3 regions of the Streptomyces sp. NPDC002886 genome follow, and region 1 is predicted to be linked to each of the others. Evidence: riboswitches for the same ligand, from Rfam matches in the RefSeq annotation. Region 1 holds a riboswitch; each other region holds the start of a gene.
What was found. A riboswitch is a leader RNA that binds a small molecule or an ion and turns the genes downstream of it on or off. The one in region 1 is predicted to bind cobalamin.

Region 2: linked by a shared signal. The riboswitch ahead of ACFYYB_RS01510 (ABC transporter substrate-binding protein) and the one ahead of ACFYYB_RS13475 (energy-coupling factor ABC transporter permease) in region 1 are both predicted to bind cobalamin.
Region 3: linked by a shared signal. The riboswitch ahead of ACFYYB_RS09310 (prenyltransferase/squalene oxidase repeat-containing protein) and the one ahead of ACFYYB_RS13475 (energy-coupling factor ABC transporter permease) in region 1 are both predicted to bind cobalamin.

What each region holds. Positions count from the first base shown of each region.
Region 1 is NZ_JBIAPV010000003.1:271,405-280,566, forward strand. Features, by position in the region: gene ACFYYB_RS13455 (hypothetical protein) at 1-319, shown strand, start outside; gene ACFYYB_RS13460 (flavodoxin family protein) at 355-1,080, opposite strand; gene ACFYYB_RS13465 (hypothetical protein) at 1,258-1,578, opposite strand; gene ACFYYB_RS13470 (hypothetical protein) at 1,465-1,920, shown strand; cobalamin riboswitch at 2,094-2,288, shown strand; gene ACFYYB_RS13475 (energy-coupling factor ABC transporter permease) at 2,316-3,029, shown strand; gene ACFYYB_RS13480 (energy-coupling factor ABC transporter substrate-binding protein) at 3,038-3,385, shown strand; gene cbiQ (cobalt ECF transporter T component CbiQ) at 3,389-4,138, shown strand; gene ACFYYB_RS13490 (energy-coupling factor ABC transporter ATP-binding protein) at 4,144-4,968, shown strand; gene ACFYYB_RS13495 (hypothetical protein) at 4,984-5,979, shown strand; gene ACFYYB_RS13500 (PadR family transcriptional regulator) at 5,989-6,546, shown strand; gene ACFYYB_RS13505 (EF-hand domain-containing protein) at 6,592-6,804, opposite strand; gene ACFYYB_RS13510 (tRNA-dependent cyclodipeptide synthase) at 7,059-7,853, shown strand; gene ACFYYB_RS13515 (cytochrome P450) at 7,834-9,087, shown strand.
Region 2 is NZ_JBIAPV010000001.1:357,219-366,380, forward strand. Features, by position in the region: gene ACFYYB_RS01485 (polysaccharide lyase 8 family protein) at 1-17, shown strand, start outside; gene ACFYYB_RS01490 (N,N-dimethylformamidase beta subunit family domain-containing protein) at 159-1,793, shown strand; gene ACFYYB_RS01495 (VOC family protein) at 1,944-2,333, shown strand; gene ACFYYB_RS01500 (ABC transporter ATP-binding protein) at 2,378-3,214, opposite strand; gene ACFYYB_RS01505 (FecCD family ABC transporter permease) at 3,211-4,266, opposite strand; gene ACFYYB_RS01510 (ABC transporter substrate-binding protein) at 4,263-5,255, opposite strand; cobalamin riboswitch at 5,293-5,430, opposite strand; gene ACFYYB_RS01515 (helix-turn-helix transcriptional regulator) at 5,440-6,420, opposite strand; gene ACFYYB_RS01520 (hypothetical protein) at 6,577-7,035, shown strand; gene ACFYYB_RS01525 (NUDIX domain-containing protein) at 7,146-7,679, shown strand; gene ACFYYB_RS01530 (hypothetical protein) at 7,684-8,157, opposite strand; gene ACFYYB_RS01535 (GNAT family N-acetyltransferase) at 8,228-8,740, opposite strand; tRNA gene ACFYYB_RS01540 (tRNA-Trp) at 8,870-8,945, opposite strand.
Region 3 is NZ_JBIAPV010000002.1:686,745-695,906, forward strand. Features, by position in the region: gene ACFYYB_RS09280 (glycosyltransferase family 4 protein) at 1-1,369, opposite strand, end outside; gene ACFYYB_RS09285 (TetR family transcriptional regulator) at 1,630-2,301, shown strand; gene ACFYYB_RS09290 (hypothetical protein) at 2,349-2,942, opposite strand; gene ACFYYB_RS09295 (ferredoxin) at 3,071-3,304, opposite strand; gene ACFYYB_RS09300 (aldehyde dehydrogenase) at 3,304-4,782, opposite strand; gene ACFYYB_RS09305 (MBL fold metallo-hydrolase) at 5,019-6,083, shown strand; cobalamin riboswitch at 6,133-6,263, shown strand; gene ACFYYB_RS09310 (prenyltransferase/squalene oxidase repeat-containing protein) at 6,385-7,647, shown strand; gene ACFYYB_RS09315 (SCO2322 family protein) at 7,647-8,321, shown strand; gene ACFYYB_RS09320 (energy-coupling factor transporter transmembrane component T) at 8,579-9,162, shown strand, end outside.

The sequences.
Region 1 (9,162 bases):
ACCCGAGGTCACCGTGACCCCCGTCCCGAAGCTGGTCTACGACGGGTCCGGCAAGCCCGTCCCGCTGGCCGGGCGGTACTTCCTGGAGATCCGCCTGCACCCCGCCGCCGGACACGACGAAGCGGGCAACAACGTCTACGCCGGGCCCAAGCTCGTCAAGATCTACCTGCCCAAGCTGAAGGGCCTCGCCCTCACCGGCGACTACGAGGGGTACGTCACCCTCGGCGCCGCCTTCGACACCAAGCCCGCCTACACCTCGTTCAAGCTGCACGCCCCGGAGCGCTTCGTCCTGGACGTCGCGCACCCGAACGTCTGCTGAACGCGCACCCGCCGGCGGGAGACGGGGCCCGGCCGCTACCGGTGCTCGGGGTTCGGGAAGTCGAAGCGGCAGCCCGCGTCCCACAGTGAGCGCTGGTTGCCGTGCGCCGGCATCCCGCCGGACCGCTTGAGCAGGGCGGCCAGATGCATGAGGTTCCAGCTCATGAAGGTCGTGTTCCGGTTGGTGAAATCGTTCTCGGGACCGCCGGATCCGGGGTCCAGGTAGGAGGGCCCGGGTCCGGCCTCGCCGATCCATCCGGCGTCGGCCTGCGGGGGGATCGCGTAGCCGAGGTGCTGGAGGCTGTAGAGGATGTTCATGGCGCAGTGCTTGACGCCGTCCTCGTTGCCGGTGATCAGCGCCCCGCCCACGCGCCCGTAATAGGCGTACTGGCCCTGGTCGTTCAGGATCGAGGAGCAGGCGTAGAGCCGCTCGATGACCTGCTTCATCACCGAGCTGTTGTCCCCGAGCCAGATCGGGCCGCACAGCACCAGGATGTCGGCGTCCATGATCTGGCTGTAGAGCACCGGCCACTGATCCTCGTCCCAGCCGTGGTCGGTCATGTCGGGCCAGACACCGGTCGCGATGTCGTGGTCGACGGCCCGGATGAGCGAGGTCCGGACCCCGGCCGCCTCCATCACCGCGCGGCTCTTCCCGATCAGGCCCTCGGTGTTGCTGGGCTCGGGCGATCGCTTGAGCGTGCAGTTGACGTACACGGCGGTCAGGTCGGAGTAGTCGAGGTCCTGCGCGGGGTCGGTAGCCACCCGTCCAGCCTCGCCGGAGCCCGACAGCCCCGCCACCGGGCCGCGCCCGTCCGGGCGCAGCACGGGTAGGGGCCGACAGGTCGATCTGCCCCTGGGTGATCAGCGAGCCGATCCGCTGGTCTCCGCCGAGCGGGCCGCTGCGCAGCGGGGCGACGTCCAGGCCGAGCCGCCGGTTGATCAGGGTGCCGGTGGTGCCGGTTCCGTAGAGCCGGTGGTGCCGGTTCCGTAGAGCCGGTGCGGCTTGAGCTCGGCGGCCTTGCGGTCCGTCCAGGCGAGCGGGTCGGCTTCCTTGCGCGCGTCGTGGGCGACCAGGGCGATGCCGCGCGGGCGGTCGCTGCAGCCGCTCGCCGCGGTGAGCCAGGTCGGGTCGGCCAGCGGGTAGAGGTGCACGGCGGCGGCACGCAGCTCCTCGCGGCTGATCGAGCCGTCGCCGTCCGCGTCGACCCGGTCGAAGGAGAGGGAGTCGAGCGACCCGTCGAGACCGATCGCCCCGAACAGGCGCTCGTACTCGGCGCGGTCGATGCGGCCGTAGCCGTCCCGGTCGAGGGCGTAGGCGAGGGCGTCGAGGGCCCGCAGGGTGGACTCGCGGAAGTAGCGGTCGCCGTCGAAGGCGTGGCGCGCGGCCGCCGCGACGAACTCCTGCTCGCTGATCCGCCCGCCCCGGTCGGTGTCCGGGGCGCCTTGCAGCTGCGTCCACAGCTCGGAGCAGGCGTCGTGGAGGGCGGCCCCGCGGCGGGTGTCTCCCGGCTCGGTGAGCCACTCGGCGAGGCGGCCGGCGTAGGCGATGAGGTCCTCGCGGCCGAGGTGTCCGCCCCCGTCCAGGTCCTACGTACGGAATAGCGCGGCGACGCACGGCAGCCAGTCTTCGGCGGTCACGGACATGAGGAACTCCCTTTTCAGGTGGGGCTATTGAGGCAGATAGTGGCGGCGTGGACACATGGCGTGACACACAAGCGGAATCCGGTCGCCGCCCGGCGCGATTGGGGCGGGTTGTTCCCGGTCCGTGCGGCCGACTAGGGTCAGCGGGCCTTGGTGTTCGGGAAACCGGTGGGAAACCGGTGCGGCCCTCGCCACTGTGATCGGGAAGTCCGGCTCCACTCCTGCGGGAAAGCCACTGGGCTGCGCGGGAGGTTCCGCGCTGCCCGGGAAGGCGGGGCATGGACGTCAACCCGTGAGCCAGGAGACCGGCCGGGGTGCGTTGTCCATCCACGAGGTGCTGGAGAGGTCTCCTACCCATGCATATAGCCGAGGGGTTCCTGCCCCCTTTGCACGCGGTCGCCTGGGGCGCCGCGTCCGCCCCCTTCGTCGTCCACGGCGTCCGCGCGCTCACCCGAGAGGTGAAGGCCAACCCGGAGAGCACGCTGCTGCTCGGGGCGTCCGGGGCCTTCACCTTCGTCCTGTCCGCCCTGAAGATCCCGTCGGTGACCGGCAGTTGCTCGCACCCCACGGGCACCGGGCTCGGGGCGATCCTGTTCCGGCCGCCGATCATGGCGGTGCTGGGCACGATCACCCTGCTGTTCCAAGCCCTGCTGCTGGCGCACGGCGGGCTCACCACCCTCGGCGCCAACGTCTTCTCGATGGCCATCGCCGGCCCGTGGGCGGGCTACGCCGTCTACCGGCTGCTGCGCACGTCCGGGCTCCCGCTGATGGTGACCGTCTTCTTCGGCGCCTTCTTCGCCGACCTGATCACCTACTGCGTCACCAGCGTGCAGCTCGCCCTGGCCTTCCCCGACCCGGCCTCCGGTTTCGCGGGCTCGCTCGCGAAGTTCGGGGGGATCTTCGCCGTCACGCAGATCCCGCTGGCCGTGAGCGAGGGGCTGCTGACCGTCCTGGTGATGCGGCTGCTGATGGCGTCGAGCAAGTCGGAGCTGGTCAGGCTGGGTGTCGCGAAGCTGACGGCCACCCGTACCGGTACCGATACCGCCACCGAAGAGAAGGCGGCGGCCTGATGAGCGGCATGTCCAAGAACACGAAGATCAACGGCCTGCTGCTGCTCCTGGTGGCGGCGCTGGCCGTGCTGCCGATCGCCCTGGGGCTGGGCGAGGGCAAGGAGGAGCCCTTCGCGGGCGCCGACGCGCAGGCGGAGGCCGCCATCACCGAGCTGAAGCCGGATTACGAGCCCTGGTTCTCCCCTCTCTACGAACCCCCCTCCGGCGAGGTCGAGTCCGCGCTGTTCGCCCTGCAGGCGGCACTGGGCGCGGGCGTGCTCGCGTACTACTTCGGCGTCCGCAAGGGCCGCCGCCAGGGGGCCGCTGCCGCCGCCGCTGCCGCCACCACCTCCGCCGCCACCGGCCCGGAGGCCTAGGCGGTGCTGCCGATCGACGTGGCCGCGCACGGCAGTCGCTGGCGCGGCCGGCACCCGCTGGAGAAGGCCCTGCTCGGGGTCGGGCTGACGGTCACCGCCGTGTGCCTGCCGCCCTGGCCCGGCGGGCCGCTGGTGGCCGCCGCCACCCTCGCCGTGCTGCTCGGCCCGGCCGGAGTGGCCGGCCGGCAGCTCTGGCGGGCCTTCCGGATCCCGCTCGGCTTCTGCTTCACCGGGGCGCTGCCGCTGCTGTTCGCGGTCGGCGGCCCGACGGGGCCGGTCTCCCTGGCCCCCGACGGCCCCCGGACCGCCGCCGAACTGCTGCTGCGCACCTCGGCGGCCTCGCTCGGACTGCTGCTGTTCGCGTTCACCACCCCGGTCTCCGACGTCCTGCCCCGGCTGGTCCGGGCCGGGGTCCCGGCCCCGGTGGTGGACGTGGCCCTGGTCATGTACCGGATCGGCTTCCTGCTGCTCGATTCCATGGCCCAGGTCCGCCGGGCCCAGGCGGCCCGGCTCGGGCACACCGGCCGGGCGGCGGTGTGGCGTTCCCTGGCGGGGCTCGCCGCCACCTCCTTCGTACGGGCCTTCGACCGCGCGGCCAAGCTCCAGGCGGGGCTGGCCGGACGCGGCTACGACGGCGCCCTGCGGGTCCTCGTACCGGAGGCGGCCCTGTCGTGGCGCTTCCTGACGGCCACCGCGGGCCTGCTGGCGGTCCTGATCACCCTGACCCTCACCCTGAAGGGGCTCTTCCTGTGAACCCGGTGGCCACCCCCCTGATCGAGCTGTCCGGCGCGGGCTACGCCTACGAGGACGGCCCGGCGGTCCTGACCGGCGTCGACTTCGCCATCGTGCCGGGCCGGGCGCTGGCCCTGCTGGGCCGCAACGGCAGCGGCAAGACCACGCTGATGCGGCTGCTCAGCGGCGGCCTGCGGCCCGGCGCGGGATCGCTGCGGCTGGACGGCACGGAGGTCTCGTACGACCGGGCCGGGCTGACCCGGCTGCGCACGTCCGTCCAGCTCGTGGTGCAGGACCCCGACGACCAGCTGTTCGCGGCCTCGGTCGAGCAGGACGTGTCCTTCGGCCCGATGAACCTGGGGCTCCCCGCTCCGGAGGTCCGCGCCCGCGTGGACTCGGCCCTCGCCGCCCTGGACATCACCCCGCTCCGGGACCGCCCCACCCACCTGCTCTCCTACGGTCAGCGCAAGCGCGCGGCGATCGCCGGGGCGGTGGCGATGGCTCCGCGGGTGCTGATCCTGGACGAGCCGACGGCCGGGCTCGACCCGGACGGCCAGGAGCGGCTCCTCGACGTCCTGGCGGGCCTGCGCGCTGCCGGCACGACGGTGGTGATGGCCACCCACGACGTGGACCTGGCGGTCCGCTGGGCCGACGACGCGGCGGTCCTGACCCCGACGGGCATCCGCTTCGGCCCGGCCGAAGCCCTCCTCTCGGACCCGTCCCTCCTCACCTCGGCGGGCCTGCGCCCGGCCTGGTCCCCGGCGGTGGCCGCGCTGTTGCGGGCCCACGGACTGCTGGCGGCGGACGCCCCGGGACCCCGCAATCCGGAGGCGCTGGCCGCGTGGCAGTAGGTAGGTTGCCCGTCCATGCAGACGCTGAAGGCAACCTCGGAGCCGCAGTCCCTGTTCTGGGCGGGCCGGGAGGGCGCGGACCTCGTCGACCCGGTCGGCGGCTTCCGCCGCTGGACCCCGGACGGCCGGGAGCACCCGGCTCGCCGCCCGGCCTCCCCCGCGTACGACCGCGCGGTGCGCTCCCCTTCGGGGCGCTGGACGGTGCTCTACGAGGAGCGCGGCACCAGGGCCGTCCTGCTGGACGGCGAGCGGATCGCGCGCGAGCTGCCACGGGGTGACAACCTCCCCGAGGACTACGACCACGCGGTGGCCCTCGGCGCGCTGCCGGACGGCCGTGAAGTGCTCGTGAGCTGCCCGGAGGAGTACGACGTCCTCGAGGTCGAGGACGTCTCCACGGGCGAACGGCTCACCACCGGCGAGCGCACCACCCCCGGTACGTTCCAGTCGCGGCTCTCCGTCTCCCCCGACGGCCGCAAGCTCCTGGTGGCCGGCTGGGTATGGCACCCCTTCGGGGTCGCCAACGTCTACGACCTGGCGGCCGCGTTCGCCGACGCGACCGCCTTGGACCGGGACGGGGACCTCCTGGGCCCGACGGCCCTTTACGCCGAGGTCGGCTCCGCCTGCTGGCTCGACGCGGACCGGGTCGCCGTCTCGGGGACCGGCGAGGGCCCGGGGGACGAGGAGGCCTCCACCCTCCAGGACGGGCAGCTCGGCGTGTGGTCGTGCCGGGACGGCCGCTGGCTGTACCGCAGCGCCGGAGCGGGCGGCTGGGGAACCCTGGTCGCGTGCGGCGGGAACCTGGTGGTCTCGCTGACCGGGCACCCCCGGCTGGTCGACGCCACTACGGGCCGCGTCCTGCGGCAATGGCCGGAGATCGGCGTGCGGCACCGGGACGGGGCCTACGGGGTCACCGACACTCCCTCCGCCGTCACCGCCCTCCACCCCGACGGGACCCGTCTCGCGGTGGCCCTGGAGACCGGCATCGCGGTCCTCGATCTCCCGCAAACCTAGGATGGCCGCATGTCGCTCCCGCACGCCATCCTCACCGCCCTGCTCGAGAAGCCCTCGTCGGGGCTGGAGCTGACCCGGCGGTTCGACAAGTCGATCGGGTACTTCTGGTCCGCGACGCACCAGCAGATCTACCGGGAGCTCGGCCGGCTGGAGGAGGCCGGGCTGATCCGGGCGCTGCCCAGCGAGGGGCCCGTACGGGGGCAGAAGAAGGAGTACGAGGTGCTGCCCGCCGGGAACGGGGAGCTGGCGCGGTGGGTCGGGGAGCGTCAGGATCCCAAGCCGGTGCGGGATCCCCTGCTGCTGCGGATCCGGGCGGCCGCGGTCGTGGGGCCGCAGGGCCTGGCCGCGGAGCTGCGGCGGCACCTGGAGCTGCACCGGGCCCAGTTGGCCGTGTACGAGGGCATCGAGGAGAAGGACTTCCCGGCCGGCCGGGACTCCGACGAGGACCGGCTGCGGCGTGTCGTGCTGCACGCGGGAACCGGGCTGGAGACCTTCTGGCTGCGCTGGCTGGAGGAGGCCCTCGCCGAGGTCGAGGGCATGGCCGGCGGGACCGGTCGGCAGACCTGACGCGCACCCCCGGCCCGGCAGGGGGCCAGGGGGCAGCGCGGGGGCTTACTTGTTCAGGGAGGCCCAGAACTCGTCGAAGCTCAGCAGGCCGTCGTCGTTGGAGTCCTTCGCGGCGATCACGGCCTCCGCGACCGGGCCGGTGACGAACGGGTCGCCCATCGCCGCCATCGCCGAACGGAACTCGTCGGCCGTCACGAAGCCGTCACCGTTCACGTCGAACTTGCCGAACGTCGTCCGTGCGCTCTCGATGTCCGCCACTGGGTCCACCCCTTCTTGGTGCTTGTTGACCGGCTCAGGGTAGCGGCATGCCCGCCCCCCTCACGCCCCGGGTCCCGTTCGAGCGGCAGATAGAAATTCAATTACTCTTCCGTAGTGCGGAAGCGATAATTCCAGCCAACAATTCAAGCCCCCACTTGTCACGCTCCGGGACCACCGCATAACGTAGCGACATTGCCGCCACACCGGGAGCGCAGGGCTCCCAGGGACAAGCGGCAACAAGGGCGATCACACAGGTGACGATCACAGCTGACGCATCATTCGAAGTTCTGCCCTTCACCCGCACTTGCCACCACATCTGGGAAGACGGCGACCATGTGCTCATCGGAGTGAGTCCCGGAAACAGCTACTTCAGCTCCGAGCGCATAACCAGCCTCGCCCGATGGGCCACGACCCGCTTCGCACAGGTCGACTTCGTCTACGCAGACCTCCACGTGGACAGGATGTTCGCCGCCTTCGGCTACACCCGGGAACACGCGGAGAAGCGTGCGACGAAGGAAATCAAGGCAGTCCGGCGAAGGATTCTGAAGGGTGTGGAGGAATCAGGACCTCCGCACGCCGAGATCCGAGTGAGGGCACTGTCGGAGTTCCAGGAGAACCCCGTCTACCAACTTCTGCACCGGCGCGTGCTCCATTTCCTGGAGACCGACGGGGAATTCCGTAAGGGCTGCGAGGAAATGGCCCTGCACTTTGTCGGTTCCAAGTTGCCGGAAGGTGAATCAATCACCGACGCACAGTTGCAGGTGTGTTTCGATTACATGGCAGCCGAGCTGCCGTTCTTCATCGACACCCCGAGCATTCTCGACGTGCCGTCCTCCGTGGCGGCCTACCACGTCAAGATGCCGATGACCGACCTCCTGTTCGCGCGCGGTGGGGGACTGCGCGCGACGAGGAACCAGGCATACGCCGTGGTGCGCCCCGAGGCGGGCGAAATGGTACGGGGCAACCCGAACCACCCGAACACGAGCACGCACACGAACGCGCACACCGCACCAACCGAAGGGACCGTCGATGAGCGTCGAGCAGCTTGAGGCCCGTTCCGACCAGGGGGGCGGACAGACCACCGAACCCCTCATCGACTTCCCCCTCTCGCGGCGCGGTGACGTGCTCCCCGAGGAGTGCACCTGGCTGCGCGAGAAGGCGCCCGTCGCGAAGGTCCGCACCCTCACCGGGGACCCGGCCTGGCTGGTGAGCAGCTACGCGCTGGCCAAGCAGGTGCTGGAGGACGAGCGCTTCAGCCTCAAGGACACGGCCAACGCCGGCGTCCCGCGCCAGTACGCCCTGACGATCCCGCCCGAGGTCGTCAACAACATGGGCAACATCAACAGCGCCGGACTGCGCAACGCGGTCATGAAGGCGCTCAACCCGCGCCAGAAGGGCCTGCAGGACCGGCTGCGCGCCACGGCCGGCGAGCTCATCGACCAGCTCCTCGCCGAAGGGGGGCCCGCCGACCTGCGGGCCGGCTTCGCCGATCCCTTCTCGGCGGCCATGCACTGCCAGGTGCTGGGCGTGCCGTTCGAGGACTGGCGCCGGCTGATGTCGGGGCTGGACGTCGCGTTCATGACCGCACGCGAACCGTTCGCCGACTCCGCGCTCAACTGGTACAAGGACGTCGGTTACTTCGAGCAGCAGTTGAAGGCGCAGCTGGCGCTTCCTGCCGAGGAGCGTACGGGGCTCCTCGGCAAGTTCGCCGAGCTGAAGGAGGCCGACCCGGAGTCGGCCCACCTGACCGACGACATGTTCGCCACCGTCGCCGTCTCGCTGTTCGGGGCCGGCGCCGTCTCCACCTCCGCGTTCCTGACCCTGGCGGTCTTGGCGCTGCTGCAGAAGCCCGAGCTCATCGGGTACCTGCGCAAGCACCCGGAGCGCATGGGCAAGGCCGTGGACGAGCTGCTCCGCTGGAACCTGTCCGTCGGCGACGGCCTGCCGCGCATCGCGATGGCGGACATCCAGGTCGGGGACGTACTGGTCAAGGAGGGCGAGCTGGTGCTGGTCCTGCTGGAGGGGGCCAACTTCGACCCCGAGGCCTTCGAGAACCCCGACGAGCTGGACCTGGAGCGCGAGAGCTCCCACGCCCATCTCGCCTTCGGCGCCGGCCGGCACTTCTGCCCGGCTTCCGCGCTGGGCCGGGCGCACGCCGAGATCGCGCTGGAGGTGCTGGTCGAGCGGCTGCCCGAGCTGCGTCTCGCGGTGCCGGCGGAGAACCTCGTGTGGCGGACCGGCTTCATCAAGCGCCTTCCCGAGCGGCTCCCCGTCGCCTGGTGAGGAGGCGGTGGTGAGCGGTCCGAAGTGCCCCGGGAGCTGTGCGAGCTCCCGGGGCACACCCGTCTCCTACGCGCT
Region 2 (9,162 bases), on a different contig from region 1:
GGGTCAAGCTGGGGTGATCTCCGGCCCACCCGACCTCTGGCCCGTCCGATCCCCGGCTCATCCGATCCCCGGCTCATCCGATCCCCGGCTCATCCGATCCCGGGACACTCCGCGGGGCGACAAAAGCCGAGCCCACAGGGTGACATAGCGTGACCCGTATGGATCAGGAGCACATATCCGGGGACGGCGAAGGCGCGGGCAGGCGGCGGTTCCTCGCCCTGGCGACGGGGGCCGCGGCCACCGCCGCCGGGCTGGCAGCCGTGGCCGGCTGCGCGAACGGCGACGCCGGAAAGCCGGACGGGGCGGACGGGGCGGGGACCGGCGAGAGCCCGGCACCGTCCGGTCCGCCCGGAAAGAAGGAGGGGCCGCACGGCTTTGACGTCCGGGCGGAGAACGCCCGTCCGGGGAACGCCGACTGGCAGGTCTCCAAGGCCGGCCCGGCCCGCGCCATCGAGGGCTTCGCCGACCGGGTCAGCGTGCTGCCCGGCGAGTCCTTCGGCCTGCACGTCTCCACCACCGCACCCCGGTTCACCGTCTCCGCGTACCGCATGGGCTGGTACGGCGGCGCCCGGGCCCGCCTGGTCTGGCGCTCCGAGGCCCTGCCCGGGGTGCGTCAGCCGGACCACACCGTGGAGGCCGCGACCCGTACGGTCCGCACCCGGTGGGCCCGTAGCACCACCGTCGAGACCAGGGACTGGCCCGAGGGCTGCTACCTGCTGCGCCTCGACGCGCAGGGCGGCGAGGGCCAGCGGTTCGTCCCCGTCACCGTGCGGTCCGCCGCGACGGCCGGACGTACCGTCGTGGTCAACGCGGTGGCGACCTGGCAGGCGTACAACCGCTGGGGCGGCTACGGCAGTTACGACGGCCCCAGCGGCGGATACGCCTCGCGCTCGCTCGCCGTGACCTTCGACCGGCCCTACGAGTACGACGACGGCGCGGGTCTCTTCCTCGTGTACGAGGCTCCGCTGCTCGCGCTGGCCGAGCGGCTCGGCATCCCCCTGGCGTACACGACGACCACCGACGTGGCCCGGGAGAAGCGCCTGCTGGAGGGTGCCGCGGCGGTCCTCTCCCTCGGCCACGACGAGTACTGGTCACCCGAGCAGCGCGCGCACGTCACGGCGGCCCGGGACGCGGGCAGCAACATCGCGATCCTGGGCGCGAACTGCTGCTACCGCCGGATCCGGCTGGAGGCCTCCGAGCTCGGACCGGACCGTACGGTGGTCTGCTACAAGTCCTCCTACGCGCAGGACCCCGGCTTCAAGCGCGGCCACCCCGCCACCGTCGACTTCCGTTCCGCGCCGGGCGCCGACCCGGAGAGCTCGCTGCTCGGCGTGATCTACGACGGCTACCCGGTGGACGCCCCGTACGTGGTGACCAACCCGGGCCACTGGCTCTTCGAGGGCACCGGCGCGAAGGCCGGCGACAGCTACCCGCACCTGGTCGGCGTGGAGTACGACAAGGTCGACACCGGTTTCACGACTCCGCGTCCGATCGAGATCCTGGCTCACTCCCCCGTGGTCTGCGAGGGCCGCCCCAGCCACCAGGACACGGCGTACTACACGACTCCGAGCGGCGCCGCCGTCTTCGCGACGGGGACGATGCGCTGGGTGGAGGCCCTCGACGCGAAGGGCGACGGGCGCGGCGGAGCCAACCACGGCCTGGACGCGCGCTCGGGCGCCCTGACCACCCGGGTGACGGAGAACCTGCTCCGCGTCTTCGCGGCCGGCCCGGCGGGACGGACCCGTCCGGCGCGGGACAACGTGAAGGCGGTGTACGGGGGCCCGGGCGCGTGAGGCGCTCCACCGCCCCGAGCGCCGCTGCCCCCATACCCATTGGACTCATCCCGTAAGGGCTGTTTAGGATCATGTCGCGGCATCGCGTGTCGGTCACCGGCTGGGTGAGGCATGGAGGTGCCGAGATGTGCCTTTCGGAGGCATCCACTCATGACGGTTCAGCTCAACCACACGATCATCCACTCCCGTGACCACCGGGAGTCGGCCGAGTTCCTCGCGTACTTCCTCGGCCTGGAGGTCGGAGCCCCCTGGGGCCCCTTCATCCCCGTCGAGATCGCGAACGGCGTCACCCTGGACTTCGCGACCATCCCCGCCGAATCCATCACCGCACAGCACTACGCGTTCCTCGTCTCCGAGGCCGAGTTCGACGTGGCCTTCGAGAAGATCAAGCGGGCGAGGATCACCTACTTCGCCGACCCGCACGGGCTCCACCCCGGCGAGATCAACCACAACGACGGCGGCCGAGGCGTCTACTTCGAGGACCCTTCGGGCCACGGCATGGAACTGATCACCGTCCCGTACGGCGGCTTCAAGAAGTAAGACCCGTGCCCGCCCGGCCGCACCGGGCGGGCCCCGTCCAGAGGTCAGTACCCCGTTCGCCCCCCGTCCCGCGGAAGGTAGACGATGTGCGGCGCACCCGTCGTCGGGTGGGCGGCGACGTGGGTGCGGACCCCGTAGACCTCGGCCAGCAGGGGTTCCGTCAGTACCTCCGCCGGGGTGCCGGAGGCCGCCACGCGTCCGCCCTCCAGGACGTACAGGCGGTCGCAGTACAGGGCCGCCAGGTTGAGGTCGTGCAGGACCAGCAGGGCGGTGGCCGGCAGGGCACGGACCAGCCCGAGGATCTCCAGCTGGTAGCGGATGTCCAGGTGGTTGGTCGGTTCGTCCAGCGCGAGCAGCCCGGGATCCTGCACGAGGGCGCGGGCCACCAGGGCGCGCTGGCGCTCGCCGCCCGAGAGCTCGTCGAAGCGGCGGCCCGCGAGGGCGGCCGCGCCGACGGTCTCCAGGGCCCGTGCCACGCGGCGCACGTCGTCGGGTCCGTCCTGCTCCCAGAAGCGCTTGTGCGGGCTGCGCCCCATGGCCACCACCTCGCGCACGGTCAGCCCGAAGGTGCCGGCCGCGTCCTGGGGCACCACCGCCACCCGCCGGGCGCGGTCCCTGACGCCCAGCGAGGCCGCGTCCACGCCGTCGAGCAGCACGCGTCCGCCGGTCGGGCGCAGCGCGCCGTAGACGCAGCGCAGCAGGGTGGTCTTGCCGCTGCCGTTGGGGCCGACGATTCCGACCGTCTCGCCGGGGCGGGCGGTGAGGTCGATCCCGTGCAGCAGCGGCTGCCCGTCGATCTCGTACCGGACGCCTTCGACGGCGAGTCCCGCCGCCTCGGCCGCTGCCCGCGCCACCGGACCGGTCGGCCGTCGCGCCCTCATCCCACGACCCCTTCTGTACGGGTGGACCTGCGCAGCATCCACAGGAAGAACGGCCCGCCGACGAGCGCCGTGACCACGCCCACCGGGATCTCCTCCGGCGCGGCGGCGGTACGGGCGATCAGGTCGGCCAGGGTCAGGAACACCGCCCCGCCCAGCGCGGCCACGGGCAGCAACGCCCGGTGCCCGGCTCCGACGACCATCCGCGCGGCGTGCGGGATCATCAGCCCCACGAATCCGATCGCCCCGCTGTAGGCCACCAGTACGCCGATGACGAGCGAGGTGAGGACGAACACGGCGGCCCGGAACCGGCCGGTGTCCAGGCCGAGCGTCTGCGCGCCCTCCTCCCCCGCGAGCAGCAGGTCCAGCGGCCGGGCCAGGGCGATGAGCGACCCGGTGCCCAGGAGCAGGGCCCCGGCGGGCAGGGCCAGTTCGCTCCAGCGTGCCCCGCCGAGCCCGCCGAGGGTCCAGAACAGCACGCTGCGCACCTGATCGGGCTGCGCGGACAGCACGAGGACCAGGCTGGTCAGCGCGGATAGCACGTACTGGACGGCGACTCCGGCGAGGATCAGCCGGCCGGTGGTCATGGCACCGCCGCGCCGGGCCATCGCGTAGACGGCGACGAGTGCGCCCATCGACCCGGCGAACGCGGCGAGCGGGAGGGCGGCGGTGCCCGCGAAGCCGAGGAATCCGGCCCCGAAGACGATCACCAGCACCGCTCCGGTGGAAGCCCCGGAGGAGGCCCCGAGCAGGAACGGGTCGGCGAGCGGGTTGCGGACGAGAGCCTGGAGCACGGTTCCCGCGACGGCCAGTCCCGCGCCGACGACGGCCCCGAGCAGGACGCGCGGCATGCGCACGTCCCACACGATCGCCCCGAAGGCGCCCCCTCCGGCCCGGGGCCCCGGCCCCGCGAGCACGAGGTCGAGCACCTCGCCCGGGGGGATCCGTACCGGCCCCAGGACCAGCCCCGCCAGGGCCGACGCGGCCAGGGCGGCGGCCAGCAGGGCCAGTACGACCGGGGTACGGGTGAACGCTCGGGCGGCCCGGAGCCTCACGCGGCGTCGGGGTGGAGCTGGCCGCCCAGCGATTCGACGGCGTCCGCGACGCGTACGCCGAGCACGGCGGAGGACAGCGGCAGCACGACGAACCGCTGGTTCCTGATCGCGGGGACCTGGGCCAGTGCCGGGTCCTTGAGCAGGCGCTGCTTCTTGGCTTCGACGGTGGTGCCGCCGTAGTCGTAGATGAGGACGACCTCGGGCTTGCGCTCGATGACCTTCTCCCAGGACACGTCGCCGAAGGTGTCCTGGAGGTCGGCGAATACGTTCGTGCCGCCCGCGAGCGAGATGATCTCGTTGCCGATGCCGTTGCCTCCGGAGGTGAAGGCGGAGGCCTCGCCCGAGTCGTAGACGAAGACGGCGGGCCTGTCCTTGTCCTTCAGGCGTGCGGTGACGGCGTCGATGCGGCGCTGTTCGTCGGCGATGAGCCGCTCGCCGCGCTCGGGGACGCCGAAGGTACGTGCCACCTCGGTGATTTCGGTCTTGAGCTGGTCGAGGCCGACCTTGCCCTCGGTGCAGTACTCCACGCTGAGGCGGGAGTTGACACCGGACTTCGCGAGTCCCTCCCGGTCGCGGCCCTGCGCCTTGTCGAAGGCGCTGGAGTAACCCCCGTACACGAAATCGGGGTTGGCGCCGAGGAGGACCTCCCGGGAGGGGTACTCCTTCGCCAGCACCTTGATCTTGTCGTACGCGGACCGGTAGGCGGGCAGTACGGCGTCGTCCAGGTAGGCCGTCCCGACCGTCTTCCCCTCCAGCCCGAGGGCCAGCAGGATCTCGGTGGCGTGCTGGTTCATGGCGACCGCACGCCGCGGCGGTGCCTGATAGGTGCTGGTGACACCGCAGTTGGTGACCGAGTACGGGAAGCCGGGCGCGGCGCCCGCCGCGGCCTTCGCGTCCTGCGCCACGGGTGATCCCCCGCAGGCGGCCAGCGGTATCAGGAGGGGTACGGGCAAGAGCGCGCGCAGCAGCGCACGGGGGTACGAAGACATGGTGGAGCCTCTCCCGGGGATCCGCGTCCCCTGGTCGAACCGAAAGAGGCGGTGCGTCAGTGTCTGACTCCCGGGGCCCCGCGCGGGGGCGTCCGGTCACAGTGGCGGGACCGCACCGGATTCGCACCGGTTTCCTGTCCTGCACCGCCTGGATAACGTGGCCCAGTGTGCCAGAAGGGCGACGTCAGCGTTCCGCCCGCACCGCGCCGGCCACCCGGGAGGCGAGGGCGCGCAGCGCCTCGTCGGAGGGGGATCCGGGCTCGGCCGTGTAGAGGTAGAGGGTCTGGTCGGGATCGTCCGGGAAGGTCAGGGACTCGTATTCCAGGGCCAGTTCACCGACGTCGGGGTGCCGGAACCTTTTGGTGCCGTGGGTGTGCTCGAGCACGTCGTGACCGGCCCACCAGCGCCGGAAGTCCCGGTCGAGCGAACTCAGTTCCTCGACGAGCGGGCCCAGATCCGGATCGTACGGGTGCCTGCCGGCGTAGAACCGCAGCGCGGCCACGACTCCGCGCGCGGCGCCCTCCCAGTCGGCGAAGAGCTCGCGGGCGGCGGGGTCGCGGAAGAGGAACCGCGCCAGGTTGCGGCCGCGCCGATCCGGCGCACCCGACTCCGGGGTAGGCGACCCGGGGGCGCCCGACCCCGGGGTACCCGACGCCGGCGCACCCGACCCCGGCGCGCCGAAGTCGGCGTACAGGGCCTCGGCGAGCCGGTTCGCGGCCAGGACTTCGAGCCTGCGCCCCATGATCATCGCCGGGGTGCCGTCCTCCAGGGCGTCCAGGACCCGGTACAGGCCCGCCCGCACCCGCTGCGGGCCGTCGGCCTCCGCGCGGCCGGGGGCGTCGGCGGCGCGACCGGGCCCGGTGGCCCGCTGGGGCCGGGCCAGCTCGAAGAGGTGGGACCGCTCGGTGGCGTCGAGCCGCAGCGCACGGGCCACCGCGTCGAGGACCTCGGCGGAGACGTGCTGGGTACGGCCCTGCTCCAGCCGGGTGTAGTAGTCGACGCTGACCCCCGCGAGCTGCGCGACCTCCTCGCGCCGCAGCCCGGGCACGCGCCGCCTTCCCGGGTGGGCGGCGGCCCCCACCTCCTCGGGGCCGATCCGGGCGCGCCGGGAACGCAGGAATTCCCGCAGGTCGGAACGGGGATCGGGCCCGGCGGTGGCGGTCATTCCCCCAGGCTAGGCGTTCTCCCCGGGTTCCTCCGGCACCTTCGCACCGGGCCGGCCGGCCGCGCACCGGGCCGGCGGCGGCGCGGCGCGTCACAGCCCGGTCACAGCGGCCCCCGCGGGGCCCCACCGGGCCCCGCCCCGGGCGACGATGACCCGATGCGCAGACACCACGTGATCACCGCCCTCACCGGCGCCGCACTCCTCGTCCTCGCCGGGTGCGGCGACTCGGACGCCCCGGCCCCCGGCACGTCCTCCGGCCCGGCCCCGGCATCGACCGTGCCGAGCGCCGATCCGAGCGCCGGACGGCCCAGCGCCGATCCCAGCGCGGCCCGCCCCGACAGCGGTCTCCCTCCGAGCCCCGCACCCGCGCAGCGCGCCGCCTACCTGGCCGCGCTGAACACGATCGCCCCCGAGATCGTCAACGGCAAGGACGACAAGGCCGTTTCGCGCGGCCTCGACCAGTGCCAGTCGATGAAGGGCGAGAAGGACCCGGCCAAGCGCGTGGCCGGTGCCAACCAGCGCTTCATCGGCCCCCATCACCCCGACGGCTTCGGCCCCGTCAAGTCCGCCCTGATCGTCGCGGCCGTCCAGGCCAACCTCTGCCCGACGTACTGAGCCCCGCCGGGGGCGCGCACTCCGAGCCGGGGCATGCCGAGGAACCGAAGGGTCCGGGCATGTCCCGGTGCCGTCCCGGTGTCAGACCCCCGCCCTATGGTGCCGAGGTGATGATTCCTGATGCGTTCGACCGCCGGGTCGCAGAGGCCGCGGCCGCCGATGTCCGGCTGGCGAGGATCCACCTCGACGGCGCCGGCCAGTGGTTGACCACCGACGGCCTGGGGTCCACGGCGCCGCTCGCCGCGGAGGTGTGGGTCTTCGACGAGGATCTCGCCCGGGTGCTCCTGGTTCATCACCGATGGCGTGGCTGGGTTCCGCCGGGCGGGAGCGTCGAGCCGGGTGAAACCCCCCGCGAGGGAGCACGTCGCGAACTCTTCGAGGAGACCGGCATCGCGGTGGATCTGCTGCCCGAACCCGCGGCGGCGACGGTGCGTTCCTACCGCGCGGAGTGGGCGCCGACCCTCGGGCTGTCGTTCGTCGCGATCGCGAGTGCGGCGACCCCCTTGGTGGCGGAGAGCGGACAGCCTGCGGCCTGGACGCCCCTCGACGAGGACTGGGCCGGCTACTTCCCCCAGGACGCGTCGTATGTCCGCCGGCACGCCCGATGGCTGCGCGAGACCTCCGGCCGCCGACAGGCCCTGTGATCCTCTAGCTCACGTGGTGGCGTGCCCAATCGGAGACACCGCCCAGCCGGACGGCGGCCTTGGCGGGGTCACCGGTTCGGGTGGGCTGGCCCACCTCGAAGTCGTGGCCGGTCAGGCCGGTTTCGTCCTCGACGATCCGGGCGATGCGGTAAGCCAGTTCCATCACTTCCAACGCCGCCGCACCCGAGTGGCGGTAGGGGACCTCGATGTGGGCCGTGTCCCCGCAGTAGTCGAGCTGTACGCGCCCCGGCGGGCCGAGCGTCTCAAGGGTGAGGCTGTACAGGTACTCCGCCGACTCGACAGGACCGATGTCCCGGGAGACTCGGCGCAGGGTCCGGTCCCACTCGCCGCGTTGCGCGTCGGTGACGCGAAGCAGCGGCAGGTCGGCATCGGGATCGAAGTCGGCGTTGAGGCCCTCGAGCGTTTCCTGAAGCGTCAGGCCCGGCCGCACCCGCACGAGCACGATGTCGTAGGTCACCGGGTCAATCTACGGTGTCCGTGAGGTCGCGCCGGATGGCGTCCGCTTGGACAGGCCGACCCGGCATCGGTCAGGGCGCGTCCGATTCCGACACGCCTTCTTCTTCGGTCTTGAAGGTACGAAACCCGCGGCGGTGGTAGTTGGGCAGCGCGTTCGGGTTGTCGGCCGACGACGTGTGCAGCCACACCCGGCGCACGCCGGGCACCAGATTCCAGCCCTGCCGGATCGCGAGCGTCAGCGCATGGCCGCCGAGCCCCTTCCCGGTGAACTCGGGCAGGAGCCCGAACGTCCTGATCTCGACGTCGGCACCCGGGTGGAGGTCGTAGCAGACCACGCCGGCCGGCTCGTCCCCCAAGCGCAGCAGCCAACAGGTCCGGTCCGGATGCCCGGCGAACCACTCCTGCCACTCCTGGGGACTGCGGCGGGCACTGCGCCACCGGTACGGCGCACCGATCCTGGCCATCAGGCCGGGAACCAGCGACAGGTCCGCGTCCACAGCGACGAGCGCGAGTTCCGGAACCGGAACACCGGGCACGAGCTGACCGGGATCCGTCATCTCTACATACGTCACGGTCTTCGTCACCGAAGAAGGCTACGCGCCCAGGACCGAGGGGAAGGGGCCTCTGCCTCCTAGTGGACTCCAGAGACGAAGAAGTCCCCCGGCCTTGATCGGCCGGGGGACTGCAAACAGGCTTTCACCTGCTCCTTCGTCTGGCAGGGGTGGCAGGGCTCGAACCTACGACAACCGGTTTTGGAGACCGGTGCTCTACCAACTGAGCTACACCCCTTCGGTGAGACCAACCATGCCACGGCGCACACCGAAGATCCACTGAATTCGGTGATCAAACGCGGGAAATTTCGTCCCGGGTCCACGCGCCGGCGGATCCGAGCCAGCCGCTGAGCGGACGGTCTCCGCTGGTCAGGAGCATGTCGAGTGGCGCCTGCCCGCCGGGGACGATCCAGCTGGTGTCCGCGCCTTGAGACCGCAGGTATTGAGTCGTGGAC
Region 3 (9,162 bases), on a different contig from region 1:
CTTGCGGGGCCTGCCCGGCCTGCTCGGCCTTCGGGGTTCTCGGGGCCTTCGCGCCCGCCGCCGCGCGCTCGATGGCGGCGCGGTAGTGGACGACGGTGCCCTCGGCGGCCTTGGCCCAGGTGAAGCGGGACAGCACCCGTTCGCGGCCGGCGGCGCCGAGCCGGGTGCGCAGTTCGGGGTCGCCCAGCAGTCGGCCCAGCGCGGCGGCCAGCGCCCCCGCGTCGCCGGGCGGCACGGCGAGGCAGCTCTCGCCGTCGGGGCCGGTCACCTCGGGAATCGCGCCGCCGGTGGTGGCGACCAGCGGGGTACCGGTGGCCATGGCCTCGGCCGCCGGGAGCGAGAATCCCTCGTACAGCGAGGGCACGCAGGCGATCTGGGCGCTGCGGACGAGGTCGACGAGCTCGGTGTCGGTGATGCCCTTGACGAAGCGGACGGCGTCCTGGAGTCCGTACGTCTCGATCGCGCGGGCCACCGGGCCCTGTTCGGCTCGCTTGCCGACGACGACGAGGTGCGCGTCGGGCTGTTCGGTACGGAGCTTCGCGAGCGCCTCGACGAGGTGCACGAGCCCCTTGAGCGGGACGTCGGCGCTGGAGGTGGTCACGATCCGCCCGGGCACCTCGGCCACGGAGGCGTCGGGCGACCACAGGTCGGTGTCGGCACCGATGTGGACCACGTGGATGCGCTCGTCCCGGACACCGAGGTGCTCGGCGATCTCCTTCTTGGAGGAGCCGGAGACGGTGAGCACCGATCCCAGCCGCCGGGCCACGCGGCCCTGCATGCGCGTGAACCCGTACCAGCGCCGTACGGAGACGCGCTTCCTGCGGTCCTTGGCGGCGGCCAAGTCCAGCTTGCGGTCGACGGTGATGGGGTGGTGGATGGTGGTGACCAGCGGGGCACCGAGGTCCGCCAACAGCCCGTAGCCGAGGGTCTGGTTGTCGTGGATGACGTCGAACTCGCCCGCGCGGGAGGCCAGATGACGGCGCGCGCGGAGCGAGAAGGTCAGCGGCTCCGGGAAGCCGCCGGTCCACATGGTGGCGACCTCGACGGCGTCGATCCAGTCGCGGTACTCGTCGCGCCCCGGCGTACGGAACGGGTCGGGGCTGCGGTAGAGGTCCAGGCTGGGCAGCTCGGTGAGGGTGGCGCCGGCGCCGGTGAGGGCGTCGGTGTCGAGCACCGGGTAGGGCTGCGCGCCGATGACCTCGACGGAGTGGCCCAGCTTCACGAGCTCGCGCGCCAGGTGGCGGACGTAGACGCCCTGGCCACCACAGAACGGGTTCCCCTTATAGGTGAGGAGTGCGATCCGCAACGGGCGGCCGCCGTCGGCGGCCGAACCCGTGAGAGGGCTCGTCACCATGGCCTCTGCGGTCACTCTCGGCCCCCTTCTCCCTGCACTTTCGCCGGAGCGTAACCGCTCGGATAATGTAGAACAAGTTTCAGACTTGATCCGTTGAAGAGCATTGAATCTACCGGCCGGAAACCACACCGTAAGAGGGGTGGCGGGTGATTCGCGCCACGGATCGGGCGCCTGCCATGCTGGGGCGCACGACAGCCCGGGGCAGCGCGCGTGGTCGCTCCGGCGCAGACCTGAACGCCCTGGAACTGAAACGCCTTGGAACCGGAACGGGACAGATGACAGCGGAAGCGAAGGCCGTGACCCCAGCCGTCACCACACCGGCGTCTCCGCCCCTGACGGAGCGCCAGGAGGCACGCCGCAGGAGGATCCTGCACGCCAGCGCCCAGCTGGCGAGCCGGGGCGGCTTCGACGCGGTGCAGATGCGGGAGGTGGCGGAGTCCTCCAGCGTGGCCCTGGGCACGCTCTACCGGTACTTCCCCTCCAAGGTGCACCTGCTCGTCGCGACCATGCAGGACCAGCTCCAGCACATGCACGGAACGCTGCGCAAGCGCCCGCCGGCCGGGGACGAGCCCGCGGCCAGGGTCGCGGAGACCCTGATGCGCGCCTTCCGCGCGCTCCAGCGGGAGCCGCACCTGGCGGACGCGATGGTCCGTGCGCTCACCTTCGCGGACCGCAGCGTGAGCCCGGAGGTGGACACGGTGTCCCGCCTCACGACGGCGATCATCCTGGACGCGATGGGGCTGGACGCCCCGCCGACGGCGGAACAGCTCTCCGCGGTCCGGGTCATCGAGCACACCTGGCACTCGGCCCTGATCACCTGGCTCTCGGGCCGCGCGTCGATCGCCCAGGTGAAGATAGACATCGAAACGGTCTGCCGCCTGATCGACCTCACGGCCCCGGAGCCCCCGACGGCGACGCCGCCTGCGACGCCCCGGAAAAAGTCCTGATCCCGCCGTAGGGCGGGAGGTTCTCACCTCTCCCTGCCGTCGACACCTCAGCCCTGCTGCTCCTTGAACCGCTGCTCGCACTCCGGGGTCCCCTTCAATGCCAGCAGGCTGAACTGAAGGGCGCCGTTGGGCGCCTTGGCGAAGGTACTGAGGCTCCACTTGCCCTTCTCCAGGGTGTACGCGAGCACCGGTTCGGTCATGCGATGGTTCACCGTCCAGCCGCGGGCCACCAACCCGTTCACGAGCCCCACGAGCTGCTGATCGCTCACGAACTCGAAGCTGACGTAGTCGGCGGCACAGTCGCCCCAGGCTTCGCGTAGCGGGTTCCCCTGCCCGACGTCCATCCCGACCTCCGCATCGTCCGTCACGACGTAGAAGTCCTCCAGGACCGTATCCCGCGTCGGCTCCGGCCCGGAGTACACGGGCTGCAGGGACGACCGGGGTACCGCCGTCCAGTTGGCCCGCGGACTCGCCGGGGCCCTCTCCGGCGCCAGCAGACTGCCGCCCACCACCACACCCAGCCCGGCGGCCACCACGGCCAGCACCTTGAGGCGTCCGACCGTACGACTCCGGGCGGGCTCGGCCTGCTCGGCGAATTGTCCGGGAGTGTCCGTCCCGTTGGTGTCTCCGGTACCGCTCATGTCCCCACCCCTTGCGAAGCCGCCGGGCGAGGTTCGGCCCGACGGCGGTCGCAGGAGTGTCACACGCTCCACCACGTGGACCGGAGCCGGGGCCGCCCTTCCGCCCCCACCCGGCCCCGGCGGCCCCCTCACTCCTCCGGCGGGAACACCGCCTCGCCGCTGCCCAGCAGGGTGATCGCGATCGCCTCGACCGGGCAGCCCTCCGCCGCCGCGAGCACCGGCTCGCTCGCGTCCGTCTCCGCCGCCCGAGGATGCGACTGCCGCGCCGAGTCGAGGGCGAAGCCCTCGGGGGCGTGGTTCACGCACATGCCCGAGCCGATGCAGACCCCCCGGTCCACCTCGACGTGCCAGCGGTCACCCATCACGCACCGGCCGCGGGGGGTACGTACCCTGCCGGGAGGTGGATCATCTTGTGCTCGAGGTACTCGCCCAGCCCCTCCGGGCCGAACTCCCGCCCGACGCCGCTGTTCTTGTAGCCGCCGAACGGCCCGAGCATGTCCAGGCTGAAGGTGTTCACGTTGAAGGTGCCGGTCCGCACCTGCCGCGCGAAGTCGATGCCGTGTTCCACGTCGCCGGTCCAGACGCTGCCGCTGAGCCCGAACTCCGAGTCGTTGGCGATGCGTACGGCCTCCGCCTCGTCCCCGTACGGGATCAGGCAGACGACCGGGCCGAAGATCTCCTCGCGGGCGATCCGCATCGAGTTGTCTACGTCCCCGAAGAGGGTCGGCTCCACGTACCAGCCCTGGTCCAGGCTCGAGTCGCCCGGGCGTCCACCGCCGGACAGGACCTTGGCGCCCTCCTCCTGGCCGATCCGGATGTAGTCGAGCGAGCGCTGCTGCTGCCGCCTGGCCACCAGCGGGCCGAGCTGCGTCGCGGGGTCCATCGGGTCGCCGACGACCAGCGCGGACGCCGCGGCGGCGAGCGCCTCGGCGATCTCCTCGTAGCGGCTGCGCGGGGCGAGGACGCGGGTCTGGGCCACGCACGCCTGGCCGTTGTTCATCCAGGCCGCGGGGACGATCCCGGCGATGGCGGCGTCGAGGTCGGCGTCCGGGAGGATGACGGCCGCGGACTTGCCGCCGAGTTCGAGGGTCACGCGGGTGAGGTTCTTCGAGGCGACCTCCATGACCCGCCGGCCGGCGGGCACGGAGCCGGTGAAGGCGACCTTGTCCACGTCCGGGTGGCCGACGAGGTACTCGCTGACCTCGCGGTCGGCGGGCAGGATCGACAGCACACCCTCGGGCAGCCCGGCCTCGCGGGCGATGTCGGCGAGGATGTAGGAGTCGAGGACCGCCTCCGGGGACGGCTTGAGGATCACCGTGCAGCCGGTGAGCAGCGCGGGCGCCAGCTTGGCGGCGGCCACGAACTGCGGGACGTTCCACGGGATGACGGCGGCGACCACGCCGACGGCTTCGCGCCGGACGAGGATCGGGCCGAGGACGCCCTGGCGGAACTCCTCGTAGGGGTAGTCGCGCGCCACGGTGATCGCGGCGTCGTAGACCATCATCGGGCCGAGGGCCTGCGCGAGGACGCTCCAGGAGTACGGGGACCCGTTCTGGGAGCTGATCGAGCGGGCGATCTCCTCGTGCCGGACGGCTATGGCGTCCTTGATCCTGGTCACCACCGCGATCCGCTCTTCGAGCGTGGTGCGCGGCCAGGGACCCTCGTCGAAGGCCTTGCGGGCCACGGCGACGGCCCGGTCGACGTCGGCCTTCGAGGCGTGCGGGACGCTGCCGATGACCTGCCCGGTGTGGGGCGAGACGACCTTGATCGTTTCGGAGCCCAGCGGATCCGTCCACTCACCGCCGATGAACAGTTTTCCGTGTTCCACGAGCTCGGTCATGGCTGATGCCTCCTGCGGCTTGGCGTTCCAGAACTGATACCAGTTCTAGTTCTAGGAGTCCACGGAGCTGACCGAACCGCCCGTGCATCGGCCCACACTCGACAGCCCGAAGATCCAACGACTAGTCAGGAAGCCGGAGAAGTGGTCGACTTGGGCGACTAATGCAACACGTTCTCGTTAGACCTGTTCCCGTTGCACCTCCCGTTGGACCTGTTCCCGTTAGAGCGGAGCCCCTCATGGCAGAGGACACCCCGGACGTGGCACCTCACGTCACCGATCACGGCGGCGGCGTGTGGGGCATCAAAGTCCCCATCCCCGACAATCCGCTCGGCCACACCCTCGTCCACGTCCTCGACACCGACCGCGGCCCGGTCCTCATCGACACCGGCTGGGACGACCCCGCCTCCTGGGACACCCTCGTCGCCGGCCTCGGCGCCCTCTCCATCGCCGTCGCCGACCTGCACGGCGTGGTCATCACCCACCACCACCCCGACCACCACGGCCTGTCCGGCCAGGTCCGCGAGGCCTCCGGCGCCTGGATCGCCATGCACGCCGCCGACACCGAGATCGTGGTGCGGACCCGGTCCTCCGAACCCGGCGTCTGGTTCGACTACATGGCCGAGAAGCTGGCCACCTCCGGAGCCCCCGAACAGCACATCGCCCCGCTGCGCGCCGCCCGCGCGAGCGGCCGCATGAGCACCCTCCCGGGGCTGCGGGCCGCCGTCCCCGACCGGGAGATCGTGCCCGCCGAGCTGCTGCCACTGGCCGGCCGCCGGCTGCGGGCGGTCTGGACCCCCGGGCACACCCCCGGCCACGTCTGCCTGCACCTCGAGGAGAAGCACCCGCGGAACCTCCCCGGCAACGGCCGCCTCTTCTCCGGCGACCACCTGCTGCCCGGGATCTCCCCGCACATCGGCCTCTACGAGGACCCCTCCTCCGAGCAGGTCACCGACCCCCTCGGCGACTACCTCGACTCCCTCGAACGCATCGGCCGCCTCCAGCCCGCCGAGGTCCTCCCGGCCCACCAGCACGCCTTCACCGACGCACAAGGCCGCGTACGGGAACTCCTGGACCACCACGAGGAGCGGCTGACCGGGCTGCGCGCACTGCTCGCCGCCGAGCCGCTGACCCCGTGGGCGCTCGCGGAGCGGATGGAGTGGAACCGGCCCTGGGAGCAGATCCCGTACGGCTCCCGCAACATCGCCGTCTCGGAAGCGGAAGCCCACCTGCGGCGTCTGGTGAAGCAGGGCCGCGCGGAGGCGGTGCCGGGCAGCGACCCCGTGACGTACCGCGCCGTGTAAGGGGTGCGGGTGGGCGGCGCCACCCGGCCCCGGGGCTACGGGCCGGTAGAGTATGGGCGTCGTCCACACTTCCGTACGGGGGGAAGCCGGTGCGAATCCGGCGCTGACCCGCAACCGTGACCCACCCCGGCAGCTTCGGGGCGGGGAGCCGGATTGCCCCGTGCGTGAGGTGCGCGGCTCGAGCCGCCGGGTCCTCCGGCGGCCGGCACCGTCGAGGTAAACGGAGCCGGAGCCCGGTACCAGCCTCCATCGCTGTGCTGCCTGCCTCCGGGTCCCCAGCACGAGAGGCACCCGCCCCGCCATGAACGTCCGCCGCAGCGCCGCCACGCTCGCCGCTTCCGCCGTGCTCTGCGTGGGCGCGGCCCCCGCGGCCCTCGCCGATGTCGCCACGCCGTCCCCGGCACCCGTCGTCCCCTCCGGGCTCTTCGGCAAGAACGATCCGACGTACGACGGGGTGTGGCGGCAGTCCTTCGCACTGCTCGCCCAGCACACGGTGGGTCTGAAGCCCGCGCGGCAGGCCGTGGACTGGCTCGTCGGCCAGCAGTGCGCCGACGGCGGCTTCGCCTCCTTCCGCGCGGACACGGCAGCCGCGTGCGACGCGAAGCTGATGCTCGACACGAACGCCACCGCGGTGGCCGTGCAGGCGCTGAAGGCGCTCGGCGGTCAGGACGCGGCGGTGAAGAAGGGCGCGGACTGGCTGAAGTCCGTCCAGAACGCGGACGGCGGCTGGGCCTACGTCCCCGGCTCCCCGAGCGAGGCCAGCTCCACCGCCGTGGTGATCAGCGCGCTGGCCGCGGCGGGCGAGAAGCCGGCCGAGGTCAAGTCGAAGGCCGGCAAGTCCGCGTACGAGGGGCTCCTCGCCTTCCAGCTCGGCTGCTCGTCCGAGCCGGCCGCCGACCGGGGTGCCTTCGCCTACCAGGCGACGGCCGACGGCAAGCTGCCCGCCAACGCCGACGCGACGGCCGCGGCCGTACTGGCCGGCCTCGGCCAGGGCGCGCTCGTCTCCCCTTCCGCCTCCCCCACGGACACCCCCGCGGCGGGCCTCGCCTGCCCGGCGACCGCCGGTGACCCGGCGGCGGCGGCCCAGGGCGCGGCCGGATACCTGGCCCAGGCCCTGAAGAAGGACGGCCACCTCACCGCCCTCACCCCGGGCGCCGACCAGCCGACCCCGGACACCGGCAACACCGCCGACGCGGTGATCGCCCTGGCCGCGGCCGGGCACAAGCAGTCCGCGGCGGGCGCCCTGGAGTGGCTGAAGACCAACTCCGCCGAGTGGTCCAAGGGCAACCCGGCCGGCCTCGGCACCCTGATCCTGGCCGCGCACGCGACGGGCACCGACCCGAAGGCCTTCGGCGGCACCGACCTGGTCGCGGCGCTGAACGCGACGGGCCCGGCGCCGCAGAACGCCTCCGCGAAGGCGTCGGAGCAGCCGGCGGACAAGAAGGAAAAGAAGGACGAGGACTCCGGCGGCAGCAACGTCTGGTGGATGATCCTCGCGGGCGCCGCGGCCGGCATGGGCATCGGCATCGTGCTGAGCGGCCGCCGGAAGAAGAACCAGCTCTGATGCGCGGACGCCGCCCGTCGCTGCCGGCCCTCTTCGCCGGCATCGTCCTGACCCTGGCCATGACGTTGCTGGCCGCGTCCCCCGCCCTGGCCTCGACCTACCGCTACTGGTCGTTCTGGGACGGCGCGGGCGGCACCTGGGCGTACGCCACCCAGGGCCCCTCCTCGCTGCGTCCGGCGGACGGCTCCGTGCAGGGCTTCCACTTCGTGGTCAGCAAGGACGCGGCCGATCAGGCCGCCCCGCCGCGCGCGGACGCCGACTTCGCGGCCATCTGCTCGGCCACCGCCCCGGTGCCGGGCAAGAAGCGGATCGCGCTGGTCGTCGACTTCGGCACGCCCGCCGAGGCCCAGGCGGGCGAGACCCCGCCGCAGGCAGCCCCGCGTACGGCGTGCGCGCAGGTCGGCCCGGACGCCACGACGGCCGAGGCACTGGCGGAGGTGGCGAAGCCGCTGCGCTACAACAGCGCGGCACTGCTGTGCGCGATCTCGGGCTACCCGAAGCAGGGCTGCGGCGAACCGGTGGCGGACACCGCCGCCACGCCTGACAAGCCCACCGCCCCGTCCGCCGGCTCCGAGGACGGGGGCCCGTCGGCGGGCCTCTTCGCCGGCATCGCGGCGGTGGCCGCCCTGGCCGCGGCCGCGTTCTGGCAGTCCCGTCGCCGCCGCACCCGATGACGGGCGGTCCCGAGGTGGAGGGTCCCGCGGGGTCGGCCTCGGCCGCGCCGGCGGGGCCCGCGAACGGCGGGACGGTCGCCGACGGCGGGCAGCCGCCCACCGGGGCCACCCGCACCACCCGCCCGTCTTCCCGCACGGGTGGTGCGGGTGGGCACCCGGCACGGCCGCAGGCCGGGCGCACCCGGCACGGCGCGGCACGCGAAGTCCCGACCCCGGCCGGCCCGAACGCCCCCGACCGGGCAACCGGGAGCACGCGCGTGCCGACGTACAAAAAATGGCACGCCCCCGAGGCCACGCGGAGCAACGCCCTGCACGCGGGTGCCTGGTGGCTGTGGGCCCTCGGGCTCGCCACCGCCGCCTCCCGCACCACCAACCCGCTCCTGCTCGGCCTGATCATCGGCGTCACCGGGTACGTGGTCGCGGCCCGCCGCACCGATGCCCCCTGGGCGCGGTCCTACGGGGCGTTCGTCAAGCTCGGCCTCTTCGTCATCGGCCTGCGCCTCCTGTTCTCCGTGCTCCTCGGCTCCCCCATCCCCGGCACGCACCTCCTCTTCACCCTCCCCGAGATCCCGCTCCCGGCCTGGGCGCAGGGCATCCGGTTCGGTGGCCGGGTCACCGCCGAGCAGCTCGTCTTCGCCTTCTACGAGGGCGCGAAGCTGGCCACGCTCCTCATCTGCGTCGGCGCCGCCAATGCCCTCGCGAACCCGGCGCGGCTGCTGAAATCACTGCCCGCGGCCCTGTACGAGGTCGGCGTCGCCGTGGTCGTCGCGATGACCTTCGCGCCGAACATGGTCGCGGACGTGGTCCGGCTCCGTACGGCCCGTCGCCTGCGCGGCCGCCC